DNA from 2 places in the Enterobacter huaxiensis genome. Region 2 is predicted to be linked to the other one. Evidence: predicted binding sites of a transcription regulator. Region 2 holds the regulator's gene; the other holds the start of a gene.
What was found. The regulator LexA, encoded in region 2, represses DNA repair genes until DNA is damaged. The targets are predictions, from matches to a motif close to TNCTGTATGTACATACAGNA.
Positions count from the first base shown of each region.

Region 1: the regulator LexA is predicted to act here: its motif matches at 1,829-1,848, upstream of metR (HTH-type transcriptional regulator MetR).

Region 1 covers NZ_CP043342.1:197,988-201,403, forward strand. Annotated here, with positions in the region: gene D5067_RS00970 (carboxylate/amino acid/amine transporter) at 57-956, shown strand; gene metR (HTH-type transcriptional regulator MetR) at 844-1,797, opposite strand; gene metE (5-methyltetrahydropteroyltriglutamate--homocysteine S-methyltransferase) at 1,914-3,416, shown strand, end outside.
Region 2 covers NZ_CP043342.1:4,539,045-4,542,460, reverse strand. Annotated here, with positions in the region: gene plsB (glycerol-3-phosphate 1-O-acyltransferase PlsB) at 1-802, opposite strand, end outside; gene D5067_RS21680 (diacylglycerol kinase) at 956-1,324, shown strand; gene lexA (transcriptional repressor LexA) at 1,433-2,041, shown strand; gene dinF (MATE family efflux transporter DinF) at 2,104-3,416, shown strand, end outside.

The DNA.
Region 1 (3,416 bases), 560 kb from region 2:
TTGTCAACTAAAGAGTTCGCTACAATGCCTGTCCTTCTTTCTGAGAGACAAGCATTGTGGCGCTACTCATTATCACCACCATCCTGTGGGCCTTCTCCTTTAGCCTGATTGGCGAATACCTTGCCGGTTCGGTCGACAGCTACTTCTCGGTGCTGATGCGCGTGGGGCTGGCGGCGCTGGTGTTCTTGCCGTTCCTGCGCACGCGCGGGCAATCGCTGAAAACGATCCTGCTGTATATGCTGGTGGGCGCGATGCAGCTTGGCATCATGTACCTGTTCAGCTTCCGGGCCTACGTCTACCTTTCCGTCTCGGAATTCCTGCTGTTCACCGTACTGACGCCGCTCTATATCACGCTGATATACGATCTGCTCAGCAAGCGCCGTCTGCGCTGGGGATACCTGCTGAGCGCCGCGCTGGCGGTGGTGGGGGCGGCAATTATCCGTTACGACAAGGTGAGCGATCACTTCTGGACCGGTCTGATGTTCGTCCAGCTCGCCAACATCAGCTTTGCCATCGGCATGGTTGGCTATAAGCGCCTGATGGAGACCCGCCCGATGCCGCAGCACAACGCGTTTGCGTGGTTTTATATGGGCGCGGCGATAGTCGCCGTGGCGGCGTGGTTTATGCTCGGTAACCCGCAGAAGCTGCCGACCACCACCGTGCAGTGGAGCGTTTTGGTCTGGCTGGGCGTGGTGGCGTCAGGGCTGGGATACTTCATGTGGAACTACGGCGCTACGCAGGTAGACGCCGGTACGCTGGGGATCATGAACAACGTGCACGTGCCTGCGGGGCTGCTGGTTAACCTTGCCATCTGGCAGGAGCAGCCGCACTGGCCGAGCTTCCTTATTGGGGGAGCGGTGATCCTGGCTTCGCTGTGGGTACATCGCCGCTGGGTCGCTCCGCGCTCCGCACAAACGGAAGATGGTCGCACGCGTGGTTCCGCGCTGAGCGAATAAACGCATCCGTCACCGGCTGACGCTGCTCGCCGTCGCGCACGGCGGAGTACAGCCGGCTCCACAGCCCATCGCCCAGGGTTTTGGTCACCACCAGGCCCTGGCGTTCAAAACTCTCCACCACCCAGTGCGGCAGCGCCGCGATGCCCATTCTGGCCGCCACCATCTGAATCAACAGCAACGTGTTATCCACGCTTTTCAGCTGTGGGCTAATGCCCGCAGGCTGCAGGAAGTGACGCCAGATATCCAGACGGCTGCGCTGCACCGGATAAATTAGCAGCGTTTCAGTGGCTAAATCTTCCGGCGTGATGCGCGTTTTAGCCGCCAGCGGATGGTCCGGGGCCAGCACCAGGCGCACTTCAAAATCAAACATTGGTGAATAGTGCAGCCCGCTGCGCGGCAGAATGTCCGAGGTCATGACAAGATCCAGCTCGCCCTGCTGAAGCGACGGCTGCGGGTCAAAGGTCACACCGGATTTAAAGTCCATCTCCACCTGCGGCCACTTCTGGCGGAAGTTCTCAAGCGCGGGGGTCAGCCACTGAATACAGCTGTGGCACTCAATAGCGATACGTAAAGTGGTTTGCTGCGGCTCGTTGCAGGACTGCAGCGCGCTGGCGATCTGCGGCAGTACCTGATTGGCCAGCTGCAGCAGGATCTCGCCCTGCGGCGTAAGGCGCAGAGGCTGGCTCTTACGCACAAAAAGTCGAAAGCCGAGGCGTTGTTCCAGATCGCTGAACTGGTGAGAAAGGGCAGACTGGGTCTGGTGCAGCGTGGCCGCGGCCGCCGCAAGAGAACCGCAGTTCCGCAACGCTTGTAACGTTTTCAGGTGTTTAATCTCGATCATGAAAGTCCTTCACTTCGCCATGAACATATTGCGCTTGAGGAATATACAGTACCTGCCAATTATAGATGTGTAAACATCTGGACGTCTAAATAACGAATTTCTACAAGGGGTACACCATGACAATCCGCAATCACACTCTCGGTTTCCCTCGCGTTGGCCTGCGTCGCGAGCTGAAAAAAGCGCAAGAAAGCTACTGGGCAGGCAACGCCACCCGTGATGAACTGCTGGCCGTAGGCCGCGAACTGCGCGCCCGCCACTGGGACCAGCAAAAACAGGCGGGGATTGACCTGCTGCCGGTAGGCGATTTCGCCTGGTACGACCATGTTCTGACGACCAGCCTGCTGCTTGGCAACGTGCCGGCTCGTCATCAGAACAAAGATGGATCGGTAGATATCGATACCCTGTTCCGCATCGGCCGCGGCCGGGCGCCAACGGGTGAGCCTGCGGCAGCGGCGGAAATGACCAAGTGGTTCAACACCAACTATCACTATATGGTGCCGGAGTTCGTGAAAGGTCAGCAGTTCAGGCTGACCTGGACGCAGCTTCTGGACGAAGTAGACGAAGCGCTGGCGCTGGGCCACCAGGTGAAGCCCGTGCTGCTGGGGCCGGTAACCTACCTGTGGCTGGGCAAGGTGAAAGGCGAACAGTTCGACCGCCTCAGCCTGCTGAACGACATTCTGCCCGTGTACAAGCAGGTGCTGATTGAGCTGGGGAAACGCGGCATTCAGTGGGTGCAAATCGACGAACCGGCGCTGGTGCTCGAGCTGCCCCAGGAATGGCTCGATGCCTTTAAACCAGCGTATGACGCGCTCACCGGTCAGGTGAAGCTGCTGCTAACCACCTATTTCGAAGGCGTGACGCCGAACCTCAAGACTATCACCGCGCTTCCTGTGCAGGGCCTGCACGTTGACCTGGTTCACGGTAAAGATGATGTGGCGGAGCTGCACAAGCGTTTGCCAGCGGACTGGCTGCTTTCCGCCGGCCTGATTAACGGCCGTAACGTCTGGCGCGCCGATCTCACCGAAAAATACGCACAAGTTAAAGACATCGTCGGCAAACGTGAGCTGTGGGTAGCCTCGTCCTGCTCCCTGCTGCACAGCCCGATCGATCTGAGCGTGGAAACCCGCCTGGATGCGGAGGTGAAAAGCTGGTTTGCTTTCGCCCTGCAAAAATGTGAGGAACTGGCGCTGCTGCGCGACGCGCTGAACGGCGGAGACACGGCGGCGATTGCCGAATGGAGCGCGCCGATCCGGGCGCGTCGCCACTCGGCTCGCGTACACAACCCGGCGGTAGAGAAACGTCTGGCGGCCATTACCGCCCAGGACAGTCAGCGCCAGAGCGCCTATGAAGTCCGTGCTGAAGCCCAGCGCGCCCGCTTCAACCTGCCCGCGTGGCCGACCACGACGATAGGCTCTTTCCCGCAGACAACGGAGATCCGCGGCCTGCGTCTGGACTTCAAAAAGGGCAATCTGGATGCCAATAACTATCGCACCGGCATTGCAGAACACATCAAGCAGGCGATTATCGAGCAGGAGCGCCTGGGCCTGGACGTGCTGGTCCACGGCGAGGCCGAGCGTAACGACATGGTGGAATACTTCGGCGAACACCTGGACGGGTTC
Region 2 (3,416 bases):
CGGACAGACGAATCATCTCGTAGGAGAAGTTCGCGGCGATCTCTTCCATCAGCGCAATGGCGTTCTGCTGTGCTTTCTCGTGGGAAATCTTTTTACTGCGCGCTTCGTCTTCAACCGCGCGAGCAATCGCTTTGGAGGCCAGCAGCTTGTTGAACAGATCCTGACGCGCCGGAAGGCGTGGCCCAACGGCCGCCAGGCGCTGGCGTGCGAAGTGCATACGCGCTACGCGAGCCAGTTTTTGCGCAATGATCTTATCGGTCCCGTGCTCGTCCGCCATGCGGCGAAGGGAGACGGAAGGGGAGAAGCGCACAAAGCTGTCGCGCCCAAGCCAGGAGACCGCGAAGAATTTCTGGATGCCGTTAAGCATGCGCAGCGGTGGATTCTCTTCACCCTTTTCGCGGCCCGGACGGCGGCCAAACATGACGGAAACCGGCACCATCTGCACATCCAGGTCAGGATTGCTACGGTGCAGGTCGAGGTAGTCATGGAACAGCTTGATGGACTCTTCTTTCGGCGTGTAATAGGTGAACACGCGCGGCCCGCCGTGGATAAACACGTAGCGTGGCAACAGCGTGCCATCGACTTCCAGCGGTTCAAGCGGGTCGGGTAAATCATGCGCCAGACACTGGGCGCGAAGCGTCAACAGGTCTGCCTTAGAGTTATAAGGCAAAACGTACATAATAGGGCGCGACGTATCGAGCCCTAATTCCAGCGCGGGTTCTGCTGGGATAGACTTACTTTTTACCAGGACGCTTAATGGTAAATTAAGTAATTTGTAGTAAATTCGTGGCCAGCCGGACATAAACGATGTAAAGCCTCTGGTTAATAATGCAATTGCTGCGCAAGGATAACAGAAAGCGCGCAAAATTTCTGTTGTTACCCGTCATACTTCGGCTACAGCGAAACGCGCTGCTGCTAGAGTTACTGACGCTATTTCCAATAAAAGGTTCTATTAATGGCCAATAATACCACTGGGTTTACTCGAATCATCAAAGCTGCCGGCTATTCATGGAAAGGTTTCCGTGCCGCATGGGTCAATGAAGCCGCATTTCGCCAGGAGGGCGTTGCCGCTATCGTCGCGGTTATCATCGCCTGTTTCCTTGACGTTGATGCTATTACCCGCGTACTGCTCATCGGTTCCGTACTTCTGGTGATGATAGTGGAAATTCTTAATAGCGCTATTGAGGCCGTTGTGGATCGGATTGGCTCGGATTTCCATGAGCTCTCAGGCCGCGCGAAAGACATGGGGTCTGCCGCTGTGTTACTGGCGATTATCACTGCGGCTATCACCTGGGTCACGCTGCTTTGGTCGCATTTCCGATGAGCCTCGTAGAATAATTAAGTCCCTGGTTTTTTGTGCAGTTTTTGGTTCCAAATTCGCCTTTGACTGTATATACTCACAGCATAACTGTATATACACCCAGGGGGCGGAATGAAAGCGTTAACGACCAGGCAGCAAGAGGTGTTTGATCTCATCCGGGATCACATCAGCCAGACGGGTATGCCACCCACGCGTGCGGAAATCGCACAGCGTCTGGGCTTCCGTTCTCCAAATGCTGCTGAAGAACACCTTAAAGCGCTGGCGCGTAAAGGCGTGATTGAGATTGTTTCTGGTGCTTCACGCGGCATCCGCCTGCTGGTGGAAGAAGAAACGGGTATCCCGCTAATTGGCCGTGTTGCCGCAGGTGAACCCCTGCTGGCACAGCAGCATATCGAAGGACACTATCAGGTCGATCCTGGCATGTTCAAACCGAGTGCGGATTTCTTGCTGCGCGTCAGCGGAATGTCCATGAAAGACATCGGTATTCTCGATGGCGATCTGCTGGCGGTACATAAAACGCAGGATGTGCGTAATGGCCAGGTGGTAGTGGCGCGCATTGATGACGAAGTGACCGTTAAGCGCCTGAAAAAGCAGGGCAATACGGTACAGCTTCTGCCAGAAAATAATGAATTCTCACCTATCGTGGTGGATCTCCGTGAACAGAGTTTCTCCATTGAAGGTCTGGCAGTGGGTGTTATCCGCAACGGTGAATGGCTGTAATCTCTTCCTGACAGGCTGCGGGTCTCCGCAGCCTGATTGACTTTCCACTCCCGGTATTTTTCATGTCACTGCTGACGGCTTCTGATAAGGCACTGTGGCGTCTTGCGCTGCCGATGATTTTCTCCAATATCACCGTTCCCCTATTGGGGCTGGTGGATACGGCGGTCATTGGTCATCTGGATTCACCCGTTTATCTGGGCGGCGTAGCGATTGGCGCAACGGCAACCAGCTTCCTCTTTATGCTGCTGCTCTTTTTGCGTATGAGCACCACAGGCCTGACGGCACAGGCGTATGGCGCCAAAGACCCGCTGCGCCTGGCGCGGGCGCTGGTTCAGCCGCTCATTCTCGCGCTCGGCGCAGGCGCCTTAATCGTATTGCTGCGTACGCCGCTGATCGATCTGGCACTCCATATTGTGGGCGGCAGCGAGGCGGTACTTGAGCAGGCGCGGCGCTTCCTCGAAATTCGCTGGCTCAGCGCACCCGCCTCACTGGCAAACCTGGTCCTGCTGGGCTGGCTGCTGGGCGTTCAGTATGCCCGCGCGCCGGTTATCCTGCTGGTAGTGGGAAACCTTCTGAACATCGTGCTCGACCTCTGGCTGGTGATGGGCCTGCACATGAACGTGCGGGGCGCGGCGCTGGCGACGGCCATTGCGGAATACGGCACGTTTGTCATCGGCCTGTGGATGGTCTGGCGCGTGCTGGCCATGCGCGGCATCTCCCTCGCGATGCTGAAAACCGCATGGCGCGGCAACATCCGCAAGCTGCTGGCGCTTAACCGTGACATCATGCTGCGCTCGCTCCTGCTTCAGCTCTGTTTCGGCGCGTTGACGGTCTTTGGCGCCCGTCTTGGGCCTGAGATCGTTGCGGTCAATGCGGTACTGATGACGCTGCTTACCTTCACGGCTTACGCGCTTGATGGCTTCGCCTATGCCGTTGAGGCGCACTCCGGGCAGGCCTACGGGGCGCGACAACGCGGTCAGCTGCAGGAGGTATGGCAGGCTGCCTGCCGTCAGGCGGGTCTTGTTGCGCTGGCTTTTGCACTGATTTATGCCTGCTTCGGTAGCCACATCATTGCACTGCTGACCTCGTTACCGGCAATACGCGAACTGGCAGACCGCTACATCGTCTGGCAGATGATTTTACCGGTGGTGGGCGTCTGGTGTTATCTGCTGGACGGCATGTTTATCGGTGCGACGCGGGGCGCCGAGATGCGCAACAGCATGGCCGTCGCGGCGGCGGGCTTTGGCCTGACGCTGCTGACGCTGCCGTATCTGGGCAATCACGGTTTGTGGCTGGCGCTGGCCGTCTTTCTCTCCCTGCGCGGGCTGTCGCTGGCATTCATCTGGCGCCGCCACTGGCGCAACAATACCTGGTT